Regions from separate parts of the Azospira restricta genome, predicted to be linked through region 3. Evidence: predicted binding sites of a transcription regulator. Region 3 holds the regulator's gene; each other region holds the start of a gene.

Region 1 (9,606 bases), 740 kb from region 3:
AGCAGTCGGGGCCGCCGCCGGCGGCGGCAGCGGCAGGTGGAATTCGTCGATCGCGGCGAGCAGGCGGGCGGCGCCGAGGCGGTCGTGGTCGTCGAGTTCGGCGAGCTTGCGCAGGCGCAGGCGGGCGGCGTCGACCTCGCCCAGGCGCAGGTGGAGCACGCCGGTCGCCTTCAGCGCCAGCAGGTGGAAGCGCAGCAGGCCGAAGGCGCTCGCCGCGGCGAAGTCGACGCAGCTGCGGTCGAGCGCGCGCCAGTCGGCCGGCAGGCCGAGCCGACGGCCGGAAACCGCCAGCGCGCGCTCGGCGGTGCGCAGCGCGTCGTCGAGGCGGCGGCGGGCGAAGTCGTGGCGGTAGCGGGCAAGCAGCACCGCCGGGTGCTCCGGCGCCAGCCGCTGCGCGCGCAGCAGCGCCGTGTCGGCGCCGGCGCCGCCGGCGGCGGCCTGCGCCAGCAGCGCGGCGGCCGCGGCCGGCAGGGCGTCGCCGGGCAGCTGGCAGAGGTCGAAATCGAGCAGGTCCATGGCACTCTCCGGTCGGGTCAATGCGGCACGGCGTGTTCGCCGCACAGGTCGCCGCCGGTGCAGGCGACGCACGGCGCGGCCGGCGTTTCGCCGCGGGCGGCGGCAAGTTCGCGCTCGAGCGCGTCGATGCGCTCGACCAGGCAGGCGATCGATCTCGCCACCGGGTCCGGCAGCAGGTGGTGATCGAGCGTGCCGACGGCCCCCGCGCGGCGGCCGCCGGTGCGTGTGTCGACGACGCGCCCGGGAACGCCGACCACCGTGCGCTCGGCGGGGACGTCCTTGACTACCACCGAGTTGGCGCCGACGCGCGCCCGCGCGCCGATGCGGATCGGGCCGAGGACCTTGGCGCCGGCGCCGACCACCACGCCGTCGGCCAGCGTCGGGTGGCGCTTGCCCTGGCGCCACGCGGTGCCGCCGAGGGTGACGCCGTGGTACAGCGTGACGTCGTCGCCGATCTCGGCGGTCTCGCCGATCACCACGCCGGCGCCGTGGTCGATGAAGCAGCGCCGCCCGATGCGCGCGCCGGGGTGGATGTCGACGTTGCTCAGCGTGCGTCCGGCGAAGGCCAGCAGCCGCGCCGCGAAGCGCCAGCCGGCGCACCACAGGCGGTGGGCGAGGCGGTGGCAGGCCAGCGCATGCACGCCGGGGTAGGTGCACAGCACTTCCAGCGTCGAGCGCGCCGCCGGGTCGCGCGCGAAGACGCAGGCGACGTCCTCCTTCAGCGTGGCCAGCAGGCCGGCCGGTGCCGCGGCCGGCAGCGTCGCGCGCAGGGCCTCAGACATGCTGCGGCCTCCGCAGTGCGGCCAGGAAATGGCGCAGGTCGGGCGGCGCCGGCGGCCGCTTGTGGCGGCCGACGAAGGCGCGGATCAGCGGCAGCAGCCGTGCCGCCTCGCCGTCGGCGAGCGCCAGCCCGGCGTCGCGGCAGACCGCGGCGACGGCGCCGGCGCCGGAATGCTTGCCGAGCACGATGCGGTGCGCCTGGCCGACCTCGCGCGGGTCGAAGCCCTGGTAGGTGTCGGGGTGCTTGAGCAGGCCGTCGACGTGGATGCCGGCCTCGTGCGCGAAGGCGCCCTCGCCGACCAGCGCCTTCTGCCAGGGCACGGCGCGCCCCGAGGCGTAAGCGACGGTGTGCGACAGCGCCGGGAAGTCGCGCAGGTCGACGCCGGTGTCGATGCCGTGCAGCTTCTTCAGGCCGAGCACCACCTCCTCCAGCGGCGCGTTGCCGGCGCGCTCGCCGAGGCCGTTGACCGTGGTGTTGGCGTGCGTCGCGCCGGCGCAGCAGGCGGCGAGCGTGTTCGCCGTCGCCAGGCCGAGGTCGTCGTGCGCGTGCATCTCGATTTCGAGGTCGCTGGCGCGGCGCAGCGCGGCGATGCGCTGGTAGGTGGCGAAGGGTTCGAGGACGCCCAGCGTGTCGGCGAAGCGCAGCCGGCGCGCGCCGGCGGCCGCGGCTACGTCGGCGATGCAGCAGAGGAAGTCGGGGTCGGCGCGCGAGGCGTCCTCGCAGCCGATGCCGACCTCCAGCCCGAGGTCGCGCGCGGCATGGACGTGGCGCGGCAGCTCGGCGAGCAGCCAGGCGCGGTCGCGGCGCAGCTTGTGCGCGAGGTGCAGGTCGGAGGCCGGCAGCGAGATGTCGATCAGCTGCACGCCAAGGCCGCCGCAGGCGGCGATGTCCGCCGCGTGCAGGCGGCTCCACACCATCAGCCGGCAGGGCAGGCCGAGCGCGGCGACGGCGCGGATCGAGTCGCGCTCCTCGTCGCCCATCGCCGGAATGCCGACCTCCAGCTCGGGCACGCCGGCGGCGGCGAGCTGGCGGGCGATCGCCAGCTTCTCGTCGCCGCTGAAGGCGACGCCCGCCGACTGCTCTCCGTCGCGCAGGGTGGTGTCGTTGATGGTGATGAAGCCGGGACTGGTCATCGCACTCTCCTTGCCATTCCTTCAGCAAGTCGGGTGCCAGCGGGCAAGTCCTTGAATCTGCGCGGCTTGGCGAAACGCGTGTCGGAGGCTTGTCGGGTTTCCGACAAGGCGGCGTCACGTCACGCGCTGTACGGCGCGTGCAGCCAGTCGCGCACCGTGTCCACGTCGCGCTGCGGCAGGTAGGCGAAGCCGGCCAGCGCGTCCTCGACCACCGCCTGCGCCGCCCACTGCGGCACCGCTTTCGTGGTCAGCAGGTGGAAGAACCAGGCCATCGGGTAGCCGGCGGCGCGGTCGAAGCGGGTCAGCGCGTCCTGCAGGCGCAGGCCGCTGCTGCCGGCGGGGGCGGCGAACGGCGGCGCGGCATCGGCGGCGGTGGCGATCGCCTGCGCCGACAGGCGCGGCTGCTGGTAGCGGTCGAGGTGCTCGCGGGTGGCGACCACCCAGTGGTTGCAGAAGGCGCTGGCGGCGCCGGCGCTGCTCCGCGCCCAGTCGTCGAGCATGCGCTGGATGCCGGCGCGCTCGGGCTTCTGCGCGCGCAGCCGCGCGAGGAAGGCACCGACGTGCTGCACTCGGCGGAAGACGTAGCAGGGCAGGCCGAGCGGCTGCGCTGTCACGCTGCCGGCGCCGGTGCGCGGGTCGACCAGCTCCTCGAGGCTGGCCGGTTCGCCGGCGAACAGGCGGTGGCCGCGCACCTCCTGCAGCTCCTCGATCTCCAGCTGCAGGAAATCGTCGTTGCCGTCGCCGACTGGCGCCACCAGGTAGTGCGTGCGGCCGACCAGGCGCGTCGCGAAGCGCGCCGGCTCGGCCAGCTCGTCGGCGAGGCGGCCGAGGTCGCCATCGCGCGCGGCGAGCTCGGCGGCGGCCCAGGCTTCGAGGTCGTCGGCGAGCCGCCGGCCGTCGCCGTCGACGACGCCGCCCAGGCGGTACCAGCCGCCGCGGCTGAGCACCGGGCGGAAGCGCCACTCCGGCAGCGCCGCGGCGAGTGCCCGGGCCAGCCCGGCGCTGCCGGCGGCGGCCGGCGTCGCGGTGCAGGTCTCGACCAGTTGCGGCGTCATCAGCTTGCAGTATTCCGACCAGGCGTGCGGGGACTTCATCGTTTCTTCCTTTGCTGTCAGTTCTTGTCCGTGGCCGCGAGGCGGGCGCGCACGGCGGCGCGGACCTCGGCCTCGGGATCGTCGAGGAGGGCGGCGACGGCGGCCGGCGGCGCGTTGGCGACCGCCGCGAGACGCACCCACCACTCGGGGTCGGCGAGCAGCTGCGCCGCCAGCTCGGGCAGCGCGCGTGCGGCGACGACGGCGCGCACTTCCGGCGCCGCGTCGTCGGCCAGCCGCGCCAGCGCGAACGGCGGCAGCCGCGTGGCGACGACCTTGCGCACCTCGCGCTCGGGGTCGCCGGCGAGCCGCGCCAGCCGGCCGTGCGGCAGGCGGCCGGCGACGGTCGCGCGCACCAGATAGTCGGGGTCGCGCGCGAGTGCACCCAGCTTCGCCGGCGGCAGGCGTGCGGCGACCGCCAGCCGCACCTCGCGGTCGGGATCGTCGCGCATCGCCACCAGCGCCTCGGGCGGCAGGCGCTGCGCGACGACGCGGCGCACGCCCTCGTCGGCATCGCTGCGCAGCGCGGCGATGTCGGCCAGCGGCGCGTAGCGCGCGGCGATCGCGCGCCGCTGCCAGGAGAGGTCGGCGAGGTGCCGCACCGCCTGCGCCGGGTTGGCGCGCAGGAAGCGCTCGATCAGCCGGCCGTCGGCGGCGCGGATGCAGGCTGCATCCGGCGCGCAGCGTCCGCGGTCGAGGAAATCCGGGTAGTGGGCGCAGCCGGCGCAGCGCGCGTCGGCGGCGGGCGGCGTCGCCTCATTCCGCATCGGCCTTGGCGGCGACGACGATGCCGGTCGCCGCGGCGAAGTCGTCGGTGATCGCCGGGCAGCCCCCGCCGCCGCCGGCGACCAGGTACAGCGCATGGCCGTCGGCGTCGAAGGCCGGCCGGTGCCGCGGCGCGATCTCGTCGTCGCTGCAGGCGGTGAAGTGCAGCGCCGGGAAGCGCGCGCGCAGCGCGGCCACCGAGGGCGTCAGCCGCAGCGTCTCGGCGACGGCGACGAGCAGGCGCGGCGTGACCCTCATGCCGCGTCCCCGTCGCCGGCGAAGCGCGCCAGCGACGCCGCCGGCACGCCCATGATCTGCGCCAGCCACGGCGGCGGCGCCGCCAGCCGCTGCTGCAGCTCGCCGAGCGCGGCGCGTGCCGGTCCGCCGGCGGGAAACTTGACCGGGTGCACCCCGGCGCGGATCACCTTGGCGGCGGCCGGGCCGCCGATCGACTGCACGCAGACGATCTGGCAGTCGCCGATCAGCGCCGCGCGCGCGGTGTTGCGGTCGTCGGCGGCGTCCGCCGCGGCGGTGCTGCGCACCTCGATCAGGCGGAGCGCAGCGGGGCCGACGCGGTAGATGAGGAAGCGGTCGCAGGAACCGAAGTGGCCGTCGAGGTTCTCGCCGCGGTTGGCGGCGACGGCGACGCGGATCGTTCCCGGCGCCGCGTCGTCGGGCTCGACCGTCGGGAAGTCGTCGTGGGCGATGCCTTCGCCCCACAGCAGGCGCACCGCCGCCTTCAGCTGCTCCCGGTCGACGCCGACATGGCAGCCCTGCTCGGCGAAATCGCCGGCCAGCAGCTGGCACAGGTCCTCGACGGTGAGCGTGGCGAGCTTGGCTTCGGTGAGCGGCGCCTGCAGTTTGTCGACCAGCGCGCCGACCAGCGCGCGCAGGTCGAGGCCGTTCAGCGCGCGCGCGGCGAGCGCGATGCGGAAGGCTGCCTCGCGGGAGGCGACCGGTGTCTCGGACATGATCTTCTCCTCGGCGCCGGGCTCAGGCCGGCGCGATGCAGCCGGACGGGCAGACGTCGACGCACAGCGGCGAATCGGCGTGGCCGTCGCACTCGGTGCAGGTGCCGGCGTCGATCTTGAAGAAGATCTTGCCGCTGGCGATCGACTTGGTCGGACACACCGGCTTGCAGTCGCCGCAGGCGGTGCACATGTCGGAATCGATGCTCATTGCCATGATGGCTTCCTCCAGTGAATGGCTAGTCCTCGGCGGCGCCGAGGCGCTTGGCGCGCAGCGACACCGGCAGGCGCGGCGGTTTCGCCATCGGGTCGATGTAGTAGCTGCCGCCGTTGTCGAGCTTGAGTTCGCCGCCCCACTTCTCCGGCGCGTCGAACTCGATCGACGAGACCGAGGCTTCCAGGTCGCGCTTCGGCAGGTAGAACACCAGCCCGCCGTCGGCGGCCTGTCGGATCATGATGTTGGCCATGGTTGCTCCTAGGGGCTTGGGATTAGGGGCTGGTGGCTAGGGGCTAGGGGGCGGGGCTGCTTTTACCAGCCCCAGGTCCCTGACCCCTAGCTCCTCGCGTCAGCGGACCAGGTCGAAGTTGTAGTCCGTGACCCCCATCTCCACCGTCTCGCGGTCGAGCTGCTCGAGCACGGCGTTGGTCAGCGTGGTGACGATCTGGATCATCCCCTCGTAGCCCAGCGTCGTCTGCCGGTGCAGGTGGTGGCGGTCGAACAGCGGGAAGCCGAGGCGGATCAGCGGCACCTCGAACTCCGGCCCCTTGTGGCGGGTGTCGCGCTGGATGTACTTGCCGTACGAGTTGCCGATCAGGAAGTCGGGCTTGTCGGTGAAGCACAGGCTGCGCAGGTGCCACAGGTCGTTGCCGGCGTAGATCTTGCCGTTGACGCCGAACGGGCTGGAATCGAGCAGCTTCTGCACCGCCTTGCTCCAGCGCTTGTTGCCGTTGTGGCAGAGGATGTGCGTCGGCTCGGCGCCGCATTCGAGCAGAACCTTGACCAGGCCATGGACGAAGTCCGGGTCGCCGTAGAGCGCGAACTTCTTGCCGTGCAGCCAGGCGTGGCTGTCGGCGAGCACGTCCATCGCGCGGCCGCGTTCCTTGGCGAGCGACTCGGGGATCGGCTGGCCGGTGATCTCGGCGACCTTCATCAGGAACTCGTCGGTCCAGTCGATGCCCATCGGGATGTTGAGCTTGGGCACCTCGTGGTTCCAGGTGCCCTCGACGAACTTCTTCGTCTTGTCGAGCTGGAACGGCTGCAGCAGGATCGTCGTATGCGCGTTCGGCGCATCCTTGACCTCGTCCTGCGTGGTGCCGCCGGAATACATGCGGAATTCGCCGTCGGCCGGCGTGTCGAAGACCTCGCTCGGATCGGACAGCATCGTGTGGCCGACGCCCATCTCGGACAGCATGCGCTTGATCACGCGGTAGTTGCCGAGGTAGGTCTCGAAGCCGGGGACGATGTTCACCTTGCCGTTGCTGCCCGGCTTCTTGCCTTCCATCGCGTTCAGCGTGAAGGCGCGCAGGATGCCTTCCTGCATGCCGTCCCAGCCGGTCACGTGCGAGCCGACGAAGGACGGCGTGTGCGCGAACGGCACCGGGAACTCCTGCGGGATGTGCCCTTCCTTCTTGGTGTTGTTGATGAAGGCGTTGAGGTCGTCGCCGATCACCTCGGCCATGCAGGTGGTCGACACCGCGATCATCTCCGGCTGGTACAGCGCCTTGGCGTTGGCCAGGCCGTCGAACATGTTCTTCTGCCCGCCGAACACCGCCGCGTCCTCGGTCATCGAGTCGGAGACGCAGGAGCAGGGCTCCTTGAAGTGGCGGTTGAAGTAGCTGCGGAAGTAGGCGACGCAGCCCTGCGAGCCATGCACGTAGGGCAGCGTCTTGTGGTAGCCGGTGGCGCACAGCACGGCGCCGAGCGGCTGGCAGGCCTTGGCCGGGTCGACGGTGAGCGCCTCGCGCTTGAAGTTGAGGTCCTGGTATTCCTGGGTCGTGGTCCACAGGAAGGTGTCGCGCACCTTGTCGGCGCCGTGGCCTTCCTCGAAGCCGGCGCGCTTCGCCGCCAGCGACTCCTGGTAGTCGGCGTCGCCGAACAGCGGGTAGCAGGGCTTGATGTTGTCAGCGGTTTGCATTGCGATCTCCTTGCTCCCGCCGCCCATCCGCGGCGGGAGCGCAAGATTGAAGAGGGGTCGTCAGGCGGCCTTCTGCGCGTCGGCGGCGACGCTCTGCTGCCACGGCGGGACCAGCTTGCCCCACACCGGGTTGCTGAGCGCGATGTCCATGTCGCGCGCGAAGATCGCGAAGCCGTCGTAGCCGTGGTACGGGCCGGAGTAGTCCCACGAGTGCATCTGGCGCAGCGGGATGCCCATCTTCTGGAAGATGTACTTCTCCTTGATGCCGGAACCGACCAGGTCGGGCTTCAGGCGCTTGACGAACTCCTCCAGCTCGAAGCCGGTGACGTCGTCGTAGAGCAGCGTCGCGTCGCCCATCTCCTTCATCGTCCGGTCGTAGTCGTCGTTGTGCGCGAACTCGTAGCCGGTGCCGATCACCTCCATGCCGAGGTCCTCGTAGGCGCCGATCACGTGGCGCGGGCGCAGGCCGCCGACGTAGAGCATCACCTTCTTGCCCGCGAGGCGCGGCTTGTACTTGGCGGTGATCTCGTCGACCATCGGCTGGTAACGGGCGATCACGCGCTCGGCGCCTTCCTTGATCTTGTCGTCGAAGAAGCTGGCGATGTTGCGCAGCGACTCGATGATCTTGGTCGGGCCGAAGAAGTTGTATTCCATGTAGGGGATGCCGTACTTCTCCTCCATGTGCCGGCTGATGTAGTTCATCGAGCGGTAGCAGTGCAGCAGGTTGAGCTTCACCTTCGGCGTGTTCATCATCTCGGCCAGCGTGCCGTCGCCGGACCACTGCGCGACGACGCGCAGCCCCATCTCCTCGAGCAGGATGCGCGAGGCCCAGGCGTCGCCGCCGATGTTGTAGTCGCCGATGATTGCCACGTCGTACGGGGTCGAGGCGAATTCCTGGCCGTCGCGCTTATCGAGCACCCAGTCGCGGACCGCGTCGTTGGCGATGTGGTGGCCAAGCGACTGCGAGACGCCGCGGAAACCCTCGCAGCGCACCGGGATCACCGGCTTGTCGATCGCCGCCGCGGCCTTCTTCGAGACCGCCTCGATGTCGTCGCCGATCAGGCCGATCGGGCATTCCGACTGCACCGAGAGGCCCCTGGCGAGCGGGAACAGCGTCTCGACTTCCTCGATCAGCTTGGCCAGCTTCTTGTCGCCGCCGAAGACGATGTCCTTCTCTTGGAAGTCCGAGGTGAAGTTCATCGTGCCGAAGCTGTCCACGCCGGTGGTGCCGACGTAGTAGTTGCGGCGGCCGGCGCGCGAGTACTGGCCGCAGCCGACCGGGCCGTGCGAGATGTGCACCATGTCCTTGATCGGGCCCCAGACCACGCCCTTGGAACCGGCGTAGGCGCAGCCGCGGATGGTCATCACGCCGGGCAGCGACTTGCGGTTCGAGGTGATGCACTTCTTCGACTGCTCGACCGAGGGGTCGTTGACCGTCAGGTGCTTGGCACGGTCCTTCTTGGCTTTTTCCGGATAGACCTCGAGCACCTCGGCAATGAGGGCTTCGGTTTCCGCGCGAGACAGAGTCGTCATGTTTTCCTCCTGACGCCGCCACTCATCCGTGGCCGGCGTGCTGGTTGAAGATTTCTTCCACACCCTCCCCTTTATGTCCCGCAGGGACGGTATCCCTTGGGACCAGGGGAGGGCCGGGGTGGGGATGGGGCGCGGTCGCTGCACCCCATCCCCCTCCCAGCCTCCCCCTTGAAGGGGGAGGAGATTCCGTCAGGCCGCCAGTTCGGCGGCGGTCTTGCCGACGATCGACTCGTCTTCCTGCTCCATGATCCCGAACTCCATCAGCAGGTCTTCCAGCTCCTCCATCTCGACCGGGGTCGGGATGACCAGCTTGGTGTTGGCGATGATCTTCTGCGCCAGCGCACGGTACTCGTCAGCCTGCTTCGCCTTCGGGTCGTACTCGATCACCGTCATGCGGCGAATCTCGGCGTGCTGGACGACGTTGTCGCGCGGCACGAAGTGGATCATCTGCGTGCCCAGGCGCTCGGCCAGCGCGATGATCAGCTCGTCCTCACGGTCGGTGTTGCGGCTGTTGCAGATCAGGCCGCCGAGGCGCACGCCGCCGGAGTTGGCGTACTTGACGATGCCCTTGGCGATGTTGTTCGCCGCGTACATGGCCATCATCTCGCCGGAGCAGACGATGTAGATCTCCTGCGCCTTGTTCTCGCGGATCGGCATCGCGAAGCCGCCGCAGACGACGTCGCC
Region 2 (9,606 bases), 1.3 Mb from region 3:
ACCGCGACTACATCGCCGCCCATACCGAAGGCTTCGCGGCGCTGGAGACGCTGGTCGAGCGCTACACGCCGGCGATGGTCGCCGAGCTGACCGGACTCGAGCCGGAGGCGATCGTCCTCGCCGCGCGCTGGTTCGGCACCGCCAAATCGGCGCTGTCGCTCTATTGCCAGGGCCTCAACCAGAGCTGGCACGGCACGCACAACAACGCTGCGATCATCCACCTGCACCTCGCCACCGGCCACATCGGCAAGCCCGGCAGCGGCCCGTTCTCGCTCACCGGCCAGCCGAACGCGATGGGCGGGCGCGAGGTCGGCGGGCTCTCCAACCTGCTGTCGGCGCATCGCGACCTCGGCAACCCGGCGCACCGCGCCGAGATGGCGCGTTTCTGGGGCGTTCCCTTCGTGCCGCCGAAGCCCGGCAAACCGGCGGTCGAACTGTTCCGTGCGCTGAAGAGCGGCGAGATCAAGGCGGTGTGGATCGCCTGCACCAACCCGGCGCAGTCGATGCCCGACGTCGCCGAGGTGCGCGCGGCGCTGGAGGCGGCCGAGTTCGTCGTGCTGCAGGACGCCTACGCCAACACCGACACCGCGAAGTACGCCGACCTGCTGCTGCCGGCGACCTCGTGGGGCGAGAAGGAAGGCACGGTGACCAACTCCGAGCGCCGCATCTCGCGCGTGCGCGCCGCCGTGCCGGCGCCCGGCGAGGCGCGCCACGACTGGCAGATCGCGCTCGACTTCGCGCGCCGGCTGGGCGCCGAGCTCGGCCAGCCGCTGACCGACAAGCTGTTCCCCTACACCACGCCGGAATCGATCCACGCCGAGCACCGCGCCTCGACGTGCGGCCGCGACCTCGACATCGGCGGCCTCTCCTACGCCCTGCTGGAGACCGCCGGTCCGCAGCAGTGGCCGTATCCGGAAGGTGCCGCTGCCGGCAAGGTCCGCCTCTACGAGGACGGCGTCTTCCCGACGCCGTCCGGCCGCGCCCGCTTCGTTGCCGTCGAGCACAAGCCGACCGCCGAGCAGACCGACCCGGCGCGGCCGATCAGCCTGCTCACCGGCCGCCTGCTCGAACAGTGGCACGGCATGAGCCGCACCGGCACCGTGCCGCGGCTGTTCAACGGCGAGGACGAGCCGCTGCTGAAGATGAACGGCTGCGACCTGCGCCACCGCGGGCTGGAGCCCGGCGCGCTGGCCAAGGTCAGCAACGGCCGCGGCGAGATCATCGTCCGTGTCGAGTCCGACGAGGGCATGCCGCGCGGCCGCGCCTGGCTGCCGATGCACTGGGGCGAGCAGTTCATGAACGGCTACGGCGCCAACGCGCTGATGCCGGCGGCGACCGACCCGTACTCGTTCCAGCCCGAGCTGAAGCACGCCGCGGTCGCGGTCGAGAAGGTCGAGCTGCCGTGGACGCTGGTCGTGCTGCGCCACGGCGACGAAGCGTCGGCGGCCGACAACGCGCTGGCCTTGCTCGAACGCGCGCGTCCGTTGCTGAAGCGCTTTCCCTACGCGACGATCGGCCTCTATGGCGGCGCCGAGCCGCTGGTCGTGCTGCGCGCGGCGGCCGCCAGCGCGCCGCCGGCCGAACTGCTCGCCGAGATCGACGCGCTGTTCGGGCTGGCGGGCGACGAAGGGGCGATCGTCTATGTCGACCCGAAGCGCGCCATCGACAAGAAGGCGCTCGCCCGCGACGGCCGCCTGCTCGGCGTGCGCCTGGCCGGCGAGACGCTGGCGGTGGCCTGGCTGAAGGACGCGATGGCCGACGACGCGATCGACGCCGCGCTGATCCGCTTCGCGCTGGCGCCGAGCGCGACGCCGCCGAAGCAGGCGCCGGCGCATTCGCCGCTGCTGTGCAAGTGCGCCGGCGTCAGCGAAGCGCAGGTGAAGAAGGCGCTGGCCGCCGGCGCCTCGCTCGACGCGGTGCAGGACCAGCTAAAATGCGGAACCTTCTGCGGCGGTTGCCTGCCGGAGTTGAAGAAGATGGTGGCGGCCGCGCAGCCGGCGGCCGCCTGACACCCGGAGGAGACAACCATGAGCTACGCCCACATCATCAAGGAGATCGGTCGCGGCGCCGAAGGTTCGCGCGACCTGTCGCCAGCGGACGCGCAGCAGCTCTACGGCGCGATGCTCGACGGCGGCATTCCCGACCTCGAGCTCGGCGCCATCCTCCTCGCCTTCCGGATGAAGGGCGAGTCCTGCGAGGAGATGATCGGCTTCCTCGCCGCCGCCAACGAGCGCGTCAATGCGCTGCACGGCCAGCACGGCGGCCTGCGGCCGGTGGTCATCCCCAGCTACAACGGCGCGCGCAAGGGCGCCAACCTGACGCCGCTGCTGGCCATGCTGCTGCAGCGCTTCGGCGTGCCGGTGGTGGTGCACGGCCTGCTCGAGGGCTACGGCCGCGTCACCAGCGGCCACGTCTTCCGCGAGCTCGGCGTGATGCCCTGCGGCACCCGCCAGCAGGCGCAGCAGGCGCTCGACGAGCGCGGCCTGGCTTTCGTGCCGCTGCCGGTGATCGCCCCGGGGCTGGCCAACCTGCTCGCGCTGCGCGCCCGGCTGGGCGTGCGCAACAGCGCGCACAGCCTGGTCAAGATGCTCGACCCGTTCCGCGGCGAGGGCGTCATCCTCGCCGCCGCGACGCACCCGGCCTACATGGACACCATGCGCGACGTGCTCGGCAGCCTGCAGGCGCGCGCGCTGCTGCTGCGCGCGACCGAGGGCGAGCCTTTCGCCAACCCGAAGCGCCGGCCGCGCATCGAGTACCTGCACGACGGCATCGGCGAGATCCTGTTCGAATCCGAGCACGACAGCCTGAAGGTGCTGCCGCACCTGCCGGAGGAGGCCGACGCGGCGACCACCGCGGCGTGGACGCGGCGCGTCCTCGACGGCCAGGTGCCGCTGCCGCAGCCGATCGCCAACCAGCTCGCCGCCTGCCTGCACGCCTGCGGCTATGCCGGCGACTTCAACGAAGCCAAGGCCATCGTCGCCGTCGAGGGCAACGGCCACGCCGTCGTCACCGGCTGAGCGCCGCTGACTCGATCTGCTGCGCGCCCCGCTCGTGTCGTCGGGCGATGCTCACGCCCCGCCTAGCCGTTCGCTAGGTCCGGGCGCCGCGCGTCGTCCGTCCCGCCGGCAGGGTTCAGCGCGGGCTCGCGCCGGGAGCGCTCGCGACGATTCCGTCACCGGCTCCGGGCGGCGCACCCCTGCCGAGGTCCTGCCGCGGCGCGCTTGACCCTGACCGGAGGCAGGGAGTAAAACGGTTCCGGAACGCATCGACCCGCTCCGCCCGTACGGCGCCAGACCCCGACCCGATAACGATGAAGATCGCCGACCGTCACCTGTGGCAACGGTTCCTGGCCATCGCGACGCCCTACTGGCGCGAGGACGAGAGGTGGAGGGCGCGCGGCCTGCTCGCGCTGCTGGTGCTGCTGCTGCTCGCGCAGACCCAGTTCGCGGTGCTCTTCATCCGCCAGACCGGCGAATTCACCTCGGCGCTCGCCGCGCACGATGCCGAACGCTTCTGGGACGCGATCACCTTCTGCCTGGTGCTGCTGTTCGCCGCGGTGCCGATCAACGCCTTCTACTACTACGTCCGCGACACGCTCGGCATCCACTGGCGGCGCTGGCTGACCGACCGCTTCCTGAAGAGCTACTTCAGCAACCGGCACTTCTACGAGCTGAACGCCAACGCCGTCATCGACAACCCGGACCAGCGGGTGGCCGAGGACATCAACACCTTCACCCAGCGCTCGCTCTACTTCCTGCTCATCCTGATCGGCTCGCTGCTGCAGCTGGTCGCGTTCAGCGCGGTGCTGTGGTCGATCTCGCACGAGCTGGTCTATTTCCTGATCTTCTACGCCGCCGCCGGCACCATGGTCACCGTCTTCGTCTTCGGCAAGGTGCTGATCGGCCTCAACTTCCAGCAGCTGCGACGCGAGGCGGACTTCCGCTTCGGCCTGGTACGCGTGCGCGAGAACGCCGAGTCGATCGCCTTCTACCGCGGCGAGGCGCAGGAGCTGCGGCAGGTACGGCAGCGCTTCGCGGCGGCCTTCGACAACTTCCGCCGGCTGATCCGCAAGCAGCTGTCGCTGAACCTCTTCCAGCAGGGCTACAACCTGCTGACCATCGTCATCCCGAGCGCGATCATCGCGCCGCGCGTGCTCTCCGGCGAGCTCGAGGTGGGCAGCGCGATCCAGGCCGCCGGCGCCTTCGCCGCGGTGCTCAGCGCGATCTCGCTGATCGTCGAGAACTTCGAAAGCCTGTCGCGCTTCGCCGCCGGCATCGACCGCCTGAACACGCTGGCGCGCGTGCTGCCGGTGGTGCCCAAGCGGCGCAAGGTCGAGCAGAGCGTGATCAAGTCGGTCGAGGGCGGGCGCCTCGCGCTCGAGCGCGTCACGCTGCAGACGCCCAACTACGAGCGCGTGCTGGTGCGCGAGCTGACGCTCAACATCGCGCCCGGCGAGGGCCTGCTCATCGTCGGCGAGAGCGGCAGCGGCAAGAGTTCGCTGCTGCGAGCGATCGCCGGCCTCTGGTACTCCGGCCACGGCATCATCTTCCGGCCGCGGCCGGAGGACATCCTGTTCCTGCCGCAGCAGCCGTACATGCTGCTCGGCTCGCTGCGCGCGCAGCTGCTCTATCCGAACCACGATCCGACGATCGCCGACGCGGAGCTGCTGGCCTTGCTCCGTCGCGCCAACCTGCCCGACCTCGCCGAGCGCGTCGGCGGCCTCGACGTCGAGATGGACTGGGAGAAGCTGCTCTCCTTCGGCGAGCGCCAGCGCCTGGCCTTCGCCCGCGCGCTGCTCGCCCAGCCGCGCTTCGCCATCCTCGACGAGGCGACCAGCGCCCTCGACGTGCCCAACGAGGAGCGCCTCTACCGCCAGCTGGTCGCCGGACGCACCACGCTGGTCAGCGTCGGCCACCGTGCCAGCGTCCTCAAGTACCACACGCAGGTGCTCGAACTCGTCGGCGACGGCAGCTGGAAGCTGTATTCGGCGAAGGACTATCGCTGGGCACAGTAGCCCCTGCCGCGGACCCTGTTACGGTGCCTGTTGCCGCACCGTGTTTGGGTGCGGCGCACCACTTGCGTGCATCACGCCTTGATTCAAATCAAAATATTTGAACAAAAACAGTGGCTTGTGCTCTTGGCACGGCTGTTGCGATAGCTCCGTCAGCAACATCAACGCACTGGAGTCGCAACATGAGCAAACCCAAACTGGTGATGGTCGGCAACGGCATGGCGGGTGTGCGCACCCTCGAGGAACTGTTCAAGATCGCACCGGAGATGTACGACGTCACCGTCTTCGGCGCCGAACCGCACCCGAACTACAACCGCATCCTGCTCTCGCCGGTGCTCGCCGGCGAGATGAAGGTGCAGGACATCATCCTCAACGACCACGACTGGTACCGCGACAACGGCGTCAACCTGCACCTCGGCAAGAAGGTCGCCAAGATCGACCGCGTCAAGCGCCAGGTGATCGCCGAGGACGGCACCGTCGAGCCCTACGACCGCCTGCTGCTGGCCACCGGCTCGACGCCGTTCATGCTGCCGATCCCCGGCAACAACCTCGACGGCGTCATCGGCTACCGCGACATCGCCGACACCGACGCGATGATCGAGGCGGCGAAGCGGTACAAGCACGCGGTGGTCATCGGCGGCGGCCTGCTCGGACTGGAAGCCGCGAACGGCCTGAAGCTGCGCGGCATGGACGTCACCGTCGTACACATCGGCCCGTGGCTGCTCGAACGCCAGCTCGACGAGGTCGCCGGCAGGATGCTGCAGAAGTCGCTGGAAGACCGCGGCCTCACTTTCCTGCTCGAGAAGCACACCGAGGCGCTGATCGCCGGCGAATCCGGCCGCGTCGCCGCCATCCGCTTCAAGGACGGCATGCAGATCCCGGCCGAGCTCGTCGTCATGGCCGCCGGCATCCGCCCCAACACCGCGCTCGCCGAGTCCTCCGGCATCTACTGCAACCGCGGCATCGTCGTGAACGACACGCTGCAGACCTACGACCCGAAGGTCTACGCCGTCGGCGAGTGCGTCGCCCACCGCGGCATCGCCTACGGCCTGGTCGCGCCGCTGTTCGAGCAGGCCAAGGTCTGCGCCAACCACCTCGCCAACTACGGCATCGGCCGCTACACCGGCTCGGTGACCTCGACCAAGCTCAAGGTCACCGGCATCGACCTGTTCTCGGCCGGCGACTACATGGGCGGCAAGGATACCGAGGAGATCATCCTCAACGACGCCGCCGGCGGCGTCTACAAGAAGCTCGTGATCAAGGACAACAAGCTGGTCGGCGGCGTGCTCTACGGCGACACCGCCGACGGCCCGTGGTACTTCCAGCTGCTGAAGGACGGCAAGGACATCCACGAGATCCGCGACCAGCTGCTGTTCGGCCAGAGCATGGTCGGCGACGTCGGCCACCAGGGCCAGTCGAAGGCCGCCGCGATGAGCGACGACGCCGAGGTCTGCGGCTGCAACGGCGTCAAGAAGGGCGTCATCGTCAAGGCGATCAAGGAGAAGGGCCTGTTCACGCTCGACGAGGTGAAGAAGCACACCAAGGCGGCGTCCTCCTGCGGCTCGTGCGCCGGCCTCTGCGAGCAGATCCTGGCGTCCACGCTGGGCGGTGCCTACCAGGCCACCGCCTCCGACAAGAAGCCGATGTGCGGCTGCACCGACCACAGCCACGAGGATGTGCGCAAGGCGATCCGCGAGCGCGAGCTGACCAGCGTCGAGGCGGTGACGAAGTTCATGGAGTGGAAGAACGCCGACGGCTGCGAGAAGTGCCGCCCGGCGCTCAACTACTACCTGATCTCGACCTGGCCGCACCTCGCCAAGGACGACCCGCAGTCGCGCTTCATCAACGAGCGCGCGCACGCCAACATCCAGAAGGACGGCACCTACTCGGTGGTGCCGCGGATGTGGGGCGGCCTGACGACGCCGGCCGAGCTGCGCGCGATCGCCGATGCCGCCGAGAAGTACAAGGTGCCGACGGTCAAGGTCACCGGCGGCCAGCGCATCGACCTGCTCGGCGTGAAGAAGGACGACCTGCCGAAGATGTGGGCCGACCTCGCCGCCGCCGGCATGGTCTCCGGCCACGCCTACGGCAAGTCGATCCGCACCGTGAAGACCTGCGTCGGCGCCGAGCACTGCCGCTTCGGCACGCAGAAGTCGATGGACATGGGCGTCAAGCTGGAGAAGATGCTGTTCGGCATGTGGAGCCCGCACAAGGTCAAGCTCGCCGTCTCCGGCTGCCCGAGGAACTGCGCCGAGGCCGGCATCAAGGACGTCGGCGTGATCGGGGTGGACTCCGGCTACGAGATCTACGTCGCCGGCAACGGCGGCATCAAGACCGAGGTCGCCGAGTTCCTGTGCAAGGTCGCCAGCGACGAGGAAGTGATGGAGGTCTCCGGCGCCTTCCTGCAGCTCTACCGCGAGGAGGGCTGGTACCTGGAGCGCACCTGCCACTATGTGCAGCGCGTCGGCCTCGACTACGTGAAGCAGAAGATCGTCGAGGACGGCGAGGGGCGCAAGGCGCTGTATGCACGCCTGCTCGACTCGCTGAAGGGGATCAAGGACCCGTGGGCCGAGCGCCTCGACGGCGAGCTGAAGAAGGAATTCGAGATGCTGGCGGTGCAGCCGGCTTGAGGAAAGAGAGAGAACGCAAATGAGTGAATTCAGGAAAATCTGCGCGCTGGCCGATATCCCGCGCCTCGGCGCCCGCGTCGTGCAGCAGGCCAGTGGCGGCGACATCGCCGTCTTCCGCACCGCGGAAGACGAAGTCTTCGCGCTGCACGACAAGTGCCCGCACAAGGGCGGCCCGCTGTCGCAGGGCATCGTCCACGGCAAGCGCGTGACCTGCCCGCTGCACGGCATGAACATCCAGCTCGACAGCGGCGACGCCGTCGCGCCGGACGTCGGCCACTGCAATCGCTTCGAGGTCAAGCTCGAGGCCGGCGACGTCTACCTGAAAGTCTGAGGCGAACGACATGGACAAGAAATCCTTCCTGCAGGCCGGCCACACGCCGACGCTGCTCGCGGCCTTCCTCTACTTCGACCTGGCCTTCATGGTCTGGGTCATGCTCGGCCCGCTCGCCGTCGGCATCGCCAAGGATCTCGGCCTGTCGCATGCCGAGAAGGGGCTGATGGTCGCCGTGCCGGTGCTTGCCGGCGCGCTGCTGCGCATCGTCATGGGCATCCTGGTCGACCGCCTGTCGCCGAAGAAGGCAGCGATCATCGGCCAGGTCATCGTCCTCGGCGCGCTGACCTACGCCTGGCTGGTCGGCGTCCATTCCTACACCGAAGTGCTGATCCTCGGCGGCTTCCTCGGCGTCGCCGGCGCCTCGTTCGCTGCCGCGCTGCCGCTGGCCTCGCGCTGGTATCCGCCGGAGCACCAGGGCACGGCGATGGGCATCGCCGGTGCCGGCAACTCGGGCACCGCCTTCGCCGCGCTGCTGGCGCCCGGGCTCGCCGCCGCCTACGGCTGGACCAACGTCTTCGGCATCGCGCTGGTGCCGCTGTCGATCGTCTTCGTGCTCTTCCTGTTCATGGCCAAGGACGCGCCCGACGCGCCGCCGCCGAAGTCGCTGGCCGAATATCTGAAGGTGCTGAAGGACAAGGACGCCTGGTGGTTCATGTTCTTCTATTCGGTGACCTTCGGCGGCTTCGTCGGTCTGGCTTCGTCGCTGGTGATCTACTTCAACACGCAGTACGGGCTCGACCCGAAGATGGCCGGCTACTTCACCGCCGCCTGCGTCTTCGCCGGCTCGCTGGTGCGCCCGATCGGCGGCAACGTCGCCGACCGCGTCGGCGGCGTCCGCTCGCTGTCGCTGATGTACGTGATCGCCGCCATCTTCCTCGCCATCGTCAGCTTCGGCCTGCCGCAGGCGTGGATGGCGCTGGCCGCCTTCGTCTGCGCGATGCTGGCGCTGGGCATGGGCAACGGCGCGGTGTTCCAGCTGGTGCCGCAGCGCTTCAAGAAGGAGATCGGCGTCATGACCGGCCTCGTCGGCATGGCCGGCGGCGTCGGCGGCTTCTACCTCGCATCGTCGCTCGGCTACTCGAAGCAGCTGACCGGCAGCTACCAGATCGGCTTCCTGATCTTCGCCAGCCTCGCGCTGCTCGCGCTGGTCGGGCTGACCGGCGTCAAGACGCGCTGGCGCACGACCTGGGGCGCCTCGCACCTGACGACGGCGAAAATCTGACGTAAAGTCCTGCCGGGGGAGCGCATGCTCCCCCGGTTTTCATTTGGAGTCGCTGCATGCCCCTGCAGGTCGCCGTTGGTCATTCCTCCCTCACCGGTCCGCGCGAGCGGAACGAGGACTTCTGCGGCGTCGTCACGCCGGAGGGGCAGGAGCTCGAGAACAAGGGCCTGGTCGCCGCGCTCGGCGACGGCCTCGGCGGTCACAAGGGCGGCCGCGAGGCGTCCGAATACACGGTGCGCGGACTGCTCTGCGACTACTACGCGACGCCCGACACCTGGGGCGTGCATCGTTCGATCGACAAGGTCGTCACCGCGCTCAACCGCTGGCTGCTGTCGCAGTCGGCGCGCGACCCCGAGCTCGCCGGCATGGCGACCACGCTCTCCGCCGTCGTGCTGCGCGGCCGCCGCTA
Region 3 (9,606 bases):
AAGACGCCGCAAGCCGTGATCACGGCGGGCGGGGTCAAGGTCACGCCGCAGGACTACCGCACCCTCGCCGGCAAGCTGGAGGGAACGTACCGCCTGCCCTATGGCTACAGCGTGACGGCCGGCGTGGACCACAAGGACCAGAAGCGCAGCATTCCGTTTGGCAGCCTCAGCAACGAGGGCTACGACGGACAGCGGGCGGTTCCGATGCGCAAGCGCGTCGAGGAGACGACCTACCGGCTCGAGGGCCGCAAGAGCATGTCCGAGACGATCAACGGCACCGTGTCGTACTCGCGCAGCGATCGCGACGGTTCGTCGTACAACGTCATCGACAACGTTTCCCCTCCTACTGCGGGGAACGTAGCATCTACAAACGCCCGCAACTTCGTCAATCCGATGCACATTTCCGACCGCGTCCGCGACAAGTGGCGGCTGGCGCTCGACTGGTCGCCGGCGGAAAAGTTCTCGACGCAGTTCGCGGTTGACGTCGCCAACGACGACTACTCGACCAAGGCGCGCCGTCCGTATGGCCTGATCGACGGCTCCGCGGTGATCTATACGATCGACGCCGACTACAAGCTGACGGACGAATGGTCGCTGACCGCGTGGTATTCGCACGACGACACCAAGGCGAAGTACCGCCTCGGCTCCGACCTGAACCTGGCAGCCGCCACCACCAAGACCGCCGACCTGCGCGAGCGCGGCGACAGCGTGGGTCTGGGGGTCCGCGGCGAGGTCACTTCGCGCTTCTCGATCGGCGCCGACTACCAGTGGTCGAAGACCAAGAGCGAGTATCCGCAGGAAACCGGCACCGGTGCGTTGGCAGCGACGGTGCCTCTCCCGGATATCAAGAACCGCTTGACCCGCCTGAGCCTGTTCGGGAAATACAAGCTCGACAAGGTCTCCGAAGTACGCTTCGACTACATCTTCGAGCGCTGGAAGACCGACGACTGGACCTGGCAGTTCTCGGACGGCTCACCCTTCGTCTATGGCGTGAATACCGACGGCACGCGCGTGACCTTCGACGATCACCAGACCTCGCACTTCGTCGGCGCCCGATATATCTATCGATTCCAGTAACCGACAGCGATGCAGGGGAGAAGGGCGGCGCAAGCCGCCCTTCTCCATTCCGGCGGCCGCTTTCCGTCGCCGCGCGCGCCAGGCTCGCTCCGCGGGCCGATTCACACCAGCCGGCCAACATGCGAAAATGCCGCCTTGTTCAGCCAACGGCGGCCGGCTTCCCTCCATTTTCCCGCGAAGCGGCCCGGCTACGGCGAGCCCCCGAACCCTCTCCGCGACCCGCGCCCGAACCACGCCGTCGCGTTCACCGGAGCACAGCATGGCACCCACCCTGGCGGGAATCTCCCCGATCGAGGACATCCTCGCCGAGATCAAGGCGGGGAAGATGGTCATCCTCGTCGACGAGGAAGACCGCGAAAACGAAGGCGACCTCGTCATGGCCGCCGAGCACGTCACGCCCGAAGCGATCAACTTCATGGCCAAGTGGGGCCGCGGGCTGATCTGCCTGACGCTCTCCGAGCAGCGCTGCCGGCAGCTCAACCTGCCGCTGATGGTGCGCGACAACAAGACGCCGCACGGCACCGCCTTCACCGTCTCGATCGAGGCCGCCGAGGGCGTCACCACCGGCATCTCGGCCGCCGACCGCGCGCGCACGGTGCAGGCGGCGGTGGCGAGGAACGCGACGCAGCACGACATCGTCCAGCCCGGCCACATCTTCCCGCTGATGGCGCAGAACGGCGGCGTGCTGGTGCGCGCCGGCCACACCGAGGCCGGCTGCGACCTCGCTGCGCTGACCGGGCACGAGCCGGCGGCGGTGATCTGCGAGATCATGAACGACGACGGCACGATGGCCCGGCTGCCCGAGCTGATCGCCTTCGGCCGCCAGCACGGCCTGAAGATCGGCACCATCGCCGACCTGATCCACTACCGCGCCAAGTCGGAAACGCTGGTCGAGCGCGTCGTTTCCAAGCCGGTCGCCACCGCGCACGGCGAGTTCATGCTGCACGCCTTCGCCGACCGCGTCGGCGGCACCACGCACCTGGCGTTGACCAAGGGCGAGATCCGCGCCGACGTCGAGACGCTGGTGCGCGTGCACGAGCCGCTGTCGGTGCTCGACTTCCTCGACCCCGGCAGCCGCCGCGTCGCGTTCACCCTCGACCAGGCGCAGGAGGCGCTGGCCAGGCACGGCCACGGCGTGATCGTGCTGCTGCACCGGCCGGAAACCGGCGCCGACCTGCTCGCGCGGCTGACCGCCGAGCCCGATGCCGGCCGCCCCACCGTCAAATGGGATCCGCGCATCTACGGCATCGGCGCGCAGATCCTCAAGAACCTCGGCGTCGGCCGCATGAAACTCTTGGCCAGCCCGCGCAAGATGCCGTCGATGACCGGCTTCGACCTCGAAGTCACCGGCTACGCCGCCTCTCCCTCGGAACTCTGACATGCCCCGCTACGACGACATCTACGAACTCGCCCAGAATCTCAACGGCGCCGGCCTCCGCGTCGGCGTGGTGATGGCCCGCTTCAACCTCGACATCTGCGAGGGGCTGCTCTCCTCGTGCACTGCCGAACTGAAGAAGCTCGGCGTCGCCCCGTCCGACATCACCATCGCCACCGTTCCCGGCGCGCTGGAAATCCCGCTGGTGCTGCAGACGATGGCGCAGAGCGGCACCTTCGACGCGCTGGTCGCGCTCGGCGCGGTGATCCGCGGCGAGACCTACCACTTCGAGGTGGTGTCCAACGATTCCTGCCGCGCGGTAATGGAGGTGCAGCTCGACACCGGCATCCCGGTCGCCAACGGCATCCTCACCTGCGAGAACGACGACCAGGCGCTCGCCCGCATGCAGCAGAAGGGCGCCGACTGCGCCCAGGCAGCGGTCGAGATGGCCAACCTGCTGCGCGCACTGACGGAGTGAACATGAGCGAAAACAACGAAAAAGGCGCCGCCAAGCACAAAGGCGCCAGCGGCAAGAGTGCCGGCACCAGCAAGTCGCCGCGCCGCCGCGCCCGCGAGTTCGCGCTGCAGGGCCTCTACCAGTGGCGCGTCGGCGGTGCCGACGAAGCGGCGATCGAAGCGCACCTGCAGGACGTCGCCGGCTTCGACAAGGCCGACCGCAACTTCTTCCTCGGCCTGCTGCGCGGCTCGCTGAAGCTGCAGGAGCCGTTGCGCGAGGCGCTGCAACCCTACCTCGACCGCAAGTTCGACGAGCTGTCGCCGATCGAGGCCTGCATCCTGATGGTCGGCGCCTACGAACTGCAGGCGCACCCGGAAACGCCCTACCGCGTGGTGATCAACGAGGCGATCGAGCTGGCCAAGTCCTACGGCGGCACCGACGGCCACAAGTACGTGAACGGCGTGCTCGACAAGCTGGCGGCGAAACTGCGCCCGGTCGAGGTCGAAGCCCGCCAGCGCGGCAAATAAGCAAGCGCCGACGTGCCCTCCGAGTTTGAGCTGATCGCACGCCATTTCACGCGCGCCACGCCGTCGGCGGTGCTCGGCCCGGGCGACGACTGCGCACTGGTCCGCCCTGCGCCGGGGATGGAGCTGGCGATCACCACCGACATGCTGGTCGAGGGCACGCACTTCCTGCCCGGCACCGACCCCGGCCAGCTCGGCTGGAAGACGCTGGCGGTCAACCTCTCCGATCTCGCCGCGATGGGCGCCGCGCCGCGCTGGGTGCTGCTCGCCGGCGCGCTGCCGGCGGCCGACGATGCCTGGATCGCCGCCTTTGCCGGCGGCTTCTTCAGCTGCGCCCAACGCTACGGCGCCGACGTGATCGGCGGCGACACGACGCGCGGCCCGCGCAACCTGTGCGTCACCGCGATCGGCGAGCTGCCGGCCGGCGCCGCGCTGCGCCGCGACGGTGCACAGGCCGACGACGACGTCTGGGTCTCCGGCCAGCCGGGCCTCGCCGCCCTCGGGCTGGCCCACCTGCAGGGCCGGACGACGCTGCCCGCGGCGCTGGTGCAACGCTGCGTCGCGGCGCTGCAGCGGCCGCTGCCGCGCATCGAGCTGGGACTGAAGCTGCGCGGCCTGGCGAGCGCCGCGATCGACGTCTCCGATGGTCTCGTCGCCGACCTCGGCCACATCCTCGAGCGCTCCGGCCTCGCCGCCGACCTGTACGAAGGCCAGTTCCCGCTGCTGCCGCCCGCTGCCGAGCCGAAGCTCGCCCGCGAATGCCAGCTCGCCGGCGGCGACGACTACGAACTGTGCTTCACGACGCCGCCCGCCGCCCGCCAGCGGGTGGTGATGCTCGCCGCCGAACTCGACCTGCCGCTGTGGCGCATCGGCCGTACCGTCGCCAGCGGCGAGCGACCGGTCGCCGATGTCCGCCTGCTCGACGCCGACGGCCAGCCGCTGCCCGTCACCCACAAGGGATTCGATCACTTTGCTTAAGAAATCGACGCCGCCGCCGCCGTCCTTCCTGTTCCGCCACCCGGCGCACCTGATCGCCTGCGGCTTCGGCAGCGGCCTCTCGCCATGGGCGCCGGGCACCATCGGCACGCTCTTCGCGCTCTTTTCGTACCCGCTGCTCCGGCCGTGGTTCGACGACCTCGGCTTCGCGCTGTTCCTCGTCACCTGCTACCTGTTCGGCATCGTCGCCTGCAACACCACCGGCAAGGCGCTGGGCGAGGCCGACCACGGCAGCATCGTCTGGGACGAGGTGGTGCCCTTCTGGTTCGTCCTCTTCCTGGCACCGGCAGGCTGGCTGTGGTGGATCGTCGCCTTCTTCCTGTTCCGCTTCTTCGACATCGTCAAGCCGCCGCCGGCGTGCAATTTCGACCGCATCAAGAACGGCTTCGGCGTCATGACCGACGACGTCTTCGCCGCCGCCTACACCGTGCTGTGCCTGGCGCTGCTGAAGTTCATCCTGACCTGATGGACGGAGAACTCGACCGCCTCGCCGCCGCCGTCGGTGCCCGCCTGCTGGAGCGCGGCGAAGTCCTCGCCACCGCCGAATCCTGCACCGGCGGCTGGGTGTCGCAGTGCGTGACGACCATCGCCGGCAGCTCGGCCTGGTTCGATCGCGGCTTCGTCACCTACTCGAACGAGGCCAAGGTCGACATGCTCGGGGTGAGCCGGAAGACGCTGGTCCGCCATGGCGCGGTCAGCGAACCGGCGGCGATCGAAATGGCCCAGGGCGCGCTGCGGCACAGCCGGGCGCAGTGGGCGCTCGCCATCTCCGGCGTCGCCGGTCCCAGCGGCGGCTCGCCGGAAAAGCCGGTCGGCACCGTGTGCTTCGCCTGGGCCGGACCGGACGATCTGACCGCCAGCGAGACCTGCCACTTCCCCGGCGACCGCGCAGCAGTGCGCCGCGCTTCGGTCGCGCATGCGCTGCGCGGCCTGCTGGCACGCTTCGCGCCGATGCGTGCCTGAAGCGCTCGACAAGCACGAAATACTGTATATACTTACACTGTATGCAATCACAGTAAGCGCTGCATGGGGGCGTTTCGGCGCCGTGCGATAATCCGCGCAACCTCTGACAAGGACGAGAAATGGACGACAACAAGGCAAAGGCACTGGCCGCCGCACTGGCGCAAATCGAGAAGCAGTTCGGCAAGGGCTCGATCATGAAGATGGGCGAGGGCAGCGTCGAGCACGACATCCAGGTCGTCTCCACCGGCTCGCTCGGCCTCGACATCGCGCTCGGCATCGGCGGCCTGCCGCGCGGCCGCGTCGTCGAGATCTACGGCCCGGAATCGTCGGGCAAGACGACGCTGACGCTGCAGGTCGTCGCCGAAATGCAGAAGATGGGCGGCACCGCCGCCTTCATCGACGCCGAGCACGCGCTCGACCCGTCCTACGCGCAGAAGCTCGGCGTGAACCTGAACGACCTGCTGATCTCGCAGCCGGACACCGGCGAGCAGGCGCTGGAAATCGCCGACATGCTGGTCCGCTCGGGCGGCGTCGACGTGATCGTCATCGACTCGGTCGCCGCGCTCACCCCGCGCGCCGAGATCGAGGGCGAGATGGGCGACCAGATGGTCGGCCTGCACGCCCGCCTGATGAGCCAGGCGCTGCGCAAGCTCACCGCCAACATCAAGAAGACGAACACGCTGGTGATCTTCATCAACCAGATCCGGATGAAGATCGGCGTCATGTTCGGCTCGCCGGAGACCACCACCGGCGGCAACGCGCTCAAGTTCTACGCCTCGGTGCGCCTCGACATCCGCCGCATCGGCTCGATCAAGAAGGGCGACGAGGTGATCGGCAACGAAACCAAGGTCAAGGTGGTCAAGAACAAGGTCTCGCCGCCGTTCAAGGAGGCGATCTTCGACATCCTCTACGGCGAGGGCACCTCACGCGAGGGCGAGATCATCGAGCTCGGCGTCGCCCACAAGCTGGTCGACAAGTCCGGCGCCTGGTATGCCTACAAGGGCGAGAAGATCGGCCAGGGCAAGGACAACGCGCGCGAATTCCTGAAGGCCAACCCGGCGATCGCGCAGGAAATCGAAGCCCGCGTCCGCGAAGCCGTCGGCGTCGCCTCGCCGCGCCCGCTGGAGGCCGCCGAGGCCTGAGCGATGGACGAGCTGCGCCAGCGCGCGCTGCGCCTGCTGGCGCGGCGAGACCATGCGCGCGCCGAGCTCAGGAAGAAGCTGGCGCCGCACGCCGAATCCGAGGAAGCCCTCGACGCGCTGCTCGACGAGCTGGCCGGGCGCCGCCTGCTGTCCGACGCGCGCTACGCCGAGATGCGCGTCGCCGGCCGCAGCGCCCGCTACGGCAATGCCCGGCTGGCGCAGGAGCTGAAGCAGCAGGGCGTCGCCGGCGAAGTCGCCGACGAGGCGCTGGCCGCCGCCGGCGACGAGCTGGCGCGCGCGCAGGCGATTTGGCGGCGGAAGTTCGGTACACTCCCGGCTGATGCCGCCGAGCGGGCCAAGCAGACCCGCTACCTGATGCACCGGGGATTCGCCGGCGGCGTGATCCGCCGCGTGCTGCGCGGCGAAGGCAACGAACAGGAAGAAGAATAGCCATGCCGGACCAGCCGAAGAGCAAGCTCAGCGCCCACAACCTGAACAAGCGCTACAAGAAGCGCACCGTCGTGCACGACGTCTCCTTCGAGGTCGGCAGCGGCGAGGTGGTCGGCCTGCTCGGCCCGAACGGCGCCGGCAAGACCACCACCTTCTACATGATCGTCGGCCTGGTCGCTTCCGACGGCGGCGACGTCTACATCGACGACACCAAGATCACCCATCTCCCGATCCACCGCCGCGCGCAGATGGGCGTCTCCTACCTGCCGCAGGAGGCCTCGGTGTTCCGCAAGCTGAGCGTCACCGAGAACATCCAGGCCGTGCTTGAGCTGCAGGACCTGCCCAAGGAAGAAATCCTGCGCCGGCTGGAGGACCTGCTCGAAGAACTGCACATCACGCACATCCGCAACAACTCGGCCGCCTCGCTGTCCGGCGGCGAGCGCCGCCGCGTCGAGATCGCCCGCGCGCTGGCGACGCAGCCGCGCTTCATCCTGCTCGACGAGCCCTTCGCCGGCGTCGACCCGATCGCCGTGCTGGAAATCCAGAAGATCATCCGCTTCCTGAAGGAACGCAACATCGGCGTGCTGATCACCGACCACAACGTGCGCGAGACGCTGGGCATCTGCGACCGGGCCTACATCATCAACGAAGGCTCGGTACTTGCTTCGGGCCACCCGGACGAAATCATCTATAATGAAGACGTCCGAAAAGTCTATCTGGGCGAGAACTTCCGCCTCTGATCCGAAAACAGAAACAGCAACTCCGGCCGTCCCGCGCCGCGCATGAGACCCGCTCTCCAGCTCAAGCTCTCGCAGCACCTTGCGTTGACCCCGCAACTGCAGCAGTCGATCCGGCTGCTGCAGCTGTCGACGCTTGAGCTCAATCAGGAGCTGGAAAAGTTCCTGCTCGAGAACCCGCTGCTCGAGCGAGAGGATGAGGACAATTTCGTCCCGGCACCGTCGTCGAGCAGCACCAGCGAACGCGAGCCGGCCGCTGAGGCCGGCGGCGAAGGCGAGGCCGGCAGCAGCGACGAGGTTCGCCCGAACACCGACGACGAAGGCTGGCCCGGCGACGGCAGTCCGGGAACCGGCTCGTCCGGCAGCGGCGGCAGCGACGAGGACGGCGATTACCAGGACATCCAGGCGGCGACCACCTCGCTCTCCGACCACCTGATCTGGCAGCTCGGCCTGACGCCGCTGCCCGACCGCGACCGCATGCTGGTGCGCGTGCTGATCGAGGCCCTCGACGAGGACGGCTACCTGTCGCAGACGCTCGACGAACTGGCCGAGATCATGCCGCCCGAACTGGAGATCGAGCCCGAGGAACTGCAGATCGCGCTGAAGCACCTGCAGCACTTCGACCCGACCGGCGTCGGCGCGCGCAACGCGCAGGAATGCCTGTCGCTGCAGCTGACGGCGCTCCCCGCCGATCCCGTGCGCGACCTGGCGCTGGTCATCGTCCGCCAGCATCTGGAATTGCTCGCCGCCCGCGACTTCGCCCGCATCAAGAAGCTGGCCGGCTGCGACGACGACCTGCTGCGCGCCGCGCACGCACTGATCAAGGGCCTCAACCCGCGCCCCGGCGCCCAGTTCGCGCCGCTCGACGCACGCTACATCATCCCCGACGTGATCGTGAAGAAGGTGCGCAACCAGTGGCGGGCGAGCATCAACCCCGACGCCTACCCGCGCCTGCGCATCAACCGCCTCTACGCCGAGGTGCTCGCCGGCCAGCGCGGCTCGGGACTCTCCGGCCAGCTGCAGGAAGCGCGCTGGCTGATCAAGAACGTGCAGCAGCGCTTCGACACCATCCAGCGCGTGTCGCAGACGATCGTTGACCGCCAGCGCCAGTTCTTCGAACATGGCGAGGTAGCGATGCGGCCGCTGGTGCTGCGCGAGATTGCCGACATCCTCGGCCTGCACGAATCGACCGTATCGCGGGTAACGACGCAGAAATACATGGCCACCCCGCGCGGCATCTTCGAACTGAAATACTTCTTCGGCAGCCATGTCGCCACCGATACCGGCGGCGCCTGCTCGGCCACCGCGATCCGTGCGCTGATCAAGCAGCTGGTGGGTGCCGAAGATGCGAAAAAACCGCTATCTGACAGCCAGATAGCGGAAATCCTTGGCCAGCAGGGGATTGTCGTGGCGCGACGAACGATTGCAAAATATCGTGAAGCGCTGAACATCCCGCCGGTCAATCTACGCAAGAGCCTGTGAAAGGAGTCTCACCATGAACCTGCAGATCAGTGGACACCACCTCGAAGTGACGCCGGCGATCCGCGACTATGTGACGGGCAAACTCGAGCGCGTCACGCGCCACTTCGACCACGTGATCGACGTGAACGTGATCCTCACCGTGGAGAAGCTGAAGCAGAAGGCCGAAGTCACGGTGCACGTCCGTGGCAAGGACATCTTCGTCGAGGCCGACGACGGCGACCTGTACGCAGCGATCGACATCCTGGTCGACAAGCTCGACCGCCAGGTCCAGAAGTACAAGCAGAAGGTCCAGGATCATCATCGCAGCGACAAGGCAGCCGCCCGCACGCTGGCCGAATGAGATAATCGACGCTTCGCGGCCGTCGCCGGAAATCCGCTCCCCGCGACGGCCCTCCCGCAACCT

What was found. Region 3 encodes sigma-54, which starts transcription at its own class of promoters, with help from an activator protein. Its sites were predicted from a motif close to TGGCACGCTTNCTGCTNA; they were not measured.
Region 1: the regulator sigma-54 is predicted to act here: its motif matches at 2,452-2,469, upstream of nifV (homocitrate synthase).
Region 2: the regulator sigma-54 is predicted to act here: its motif matches at 5,139-5,156, upstream of nirB (nitrite reductase large subunit NirB).

The regions. Positions count from the first base shown of each region.
Region 1 covers NZ_CP064781.1:1,318,260-1,327,865, forward strand. Annotated here, with positions in the region: gene IWH25_RS06415 (hypothetical protein) at 1-516, opposite strand, end outside; gene cysE (serine O-acetyltransferase) at 534-1,298, opposite strand; gene nifV (homocitrate synthase) at 1,291-2,430, opposite strand; gene IWH25_RS06430 (hypothetical protein) at 2,550-3,524, opposite strand; gene IWH25_RS06435 (4Fe4S-binding leucine-rich repeat protein) at 3,542-4,288, opposite strand; gene IWH25_RS06440 (DUF6129 family protein) at 4,278-4,544, opposite strand; gene IWH25_RS06445 (dinitrogenase iron-molybdenum cofactor biosynthesis protein) at 4,541-5,257, opposite strand; gene IWH25_RS06450 (4Fe-4S binding protein) at 5,280-5,471, opposite strand; gene nifT (putative nitrogen fixation protein NifT) at 5,494-5,721, opposite strand; gene nifK (nitrogenase molybdenum-iron protein subunit beta) at 5,821-7,389, opposite strand; gene nifD (nitrogenase molybdenum-iron protein alpha chain) at 7,450-8,922, opposite strand; gene nifH (nitrogenase iron protein) at 9,112-9,606, opposite strand, start outside.
Region 2 covers NZ_CP064781.1:1,913,890-1,923,495, forward strand. Annotated here, with positions in the region: gene IWH25_RS09405 (nitrate reductase) at 1-2,009, shown strand, start outside; gene ybiB (DNA-binding protein YbiB) at 2,028-3,017, shown strand; gene IWH25_RS09415 (ABC transporter ATP-binding protein/permease) at 3,311-5,014, shown strand; gene nirB (nitrite reductase large subunit NirB) at 5,194-7,641, shown strand; gene nirD (nitrite reductase small subunit NirD) at 7,661-7,972, shown strand; gene IWH25_RS09430 (nitrate/nitrite transporter) at 7,983-9,197, shown strand; gene IWH25_RS09435 (bifunctional protein-serine/threonine kinase/phosphatase) at 9,254-9,606, shown strand, end outside.
Region 3 covers NZ_CP064781.1:581,017-590,622, forward strand. Annotated here, with positions in the region: gene IWH25_RS02750 (MtrB/PioB family decaheme-associated outer membrane protein) at 1-1,077, shown strand, start outside; gene ribBA (bifunctional 3,4-dihydroxy-2-butanone-4-phosphate synthase/GTP cyclohydrolase II) at 1,349-2,455, shown strand; gene ribH (6,7-dimethyl-8-ribityllumazine synthase) at 2,457-2,930, shown strand; gene nusB (transcription antitermination factor NusB) at 2,933-3,436, shown strand; gene thiL (thiamine-phosphate kinase) at 3,449-4,411, shown strand; gene IWH25_RS02775 (phosphatidylglycerophosphatase A family protein) at 4,404-4,895, shown strand; gene pncC (nicotinamide-nucleotide amidase) at 4,895-5,392, shown strand; gene recA (recombinase RecA) at 5,512-6,534, shown strand; gene recX (recombination regulator RecX) at 6,538-6,984, shown strand; gene lptB (LPS export ABC transporter ATP-binding protein) at 6,987-7,724, shown strand; gene IWH25_RS02800 (RNA polymerase factor sigma-54) at 7,767-9,203, shown strand; gene hpf (ribosome hibernation-promoting factor, HPF/YfiA family) at 9,217-9,543, shown strand.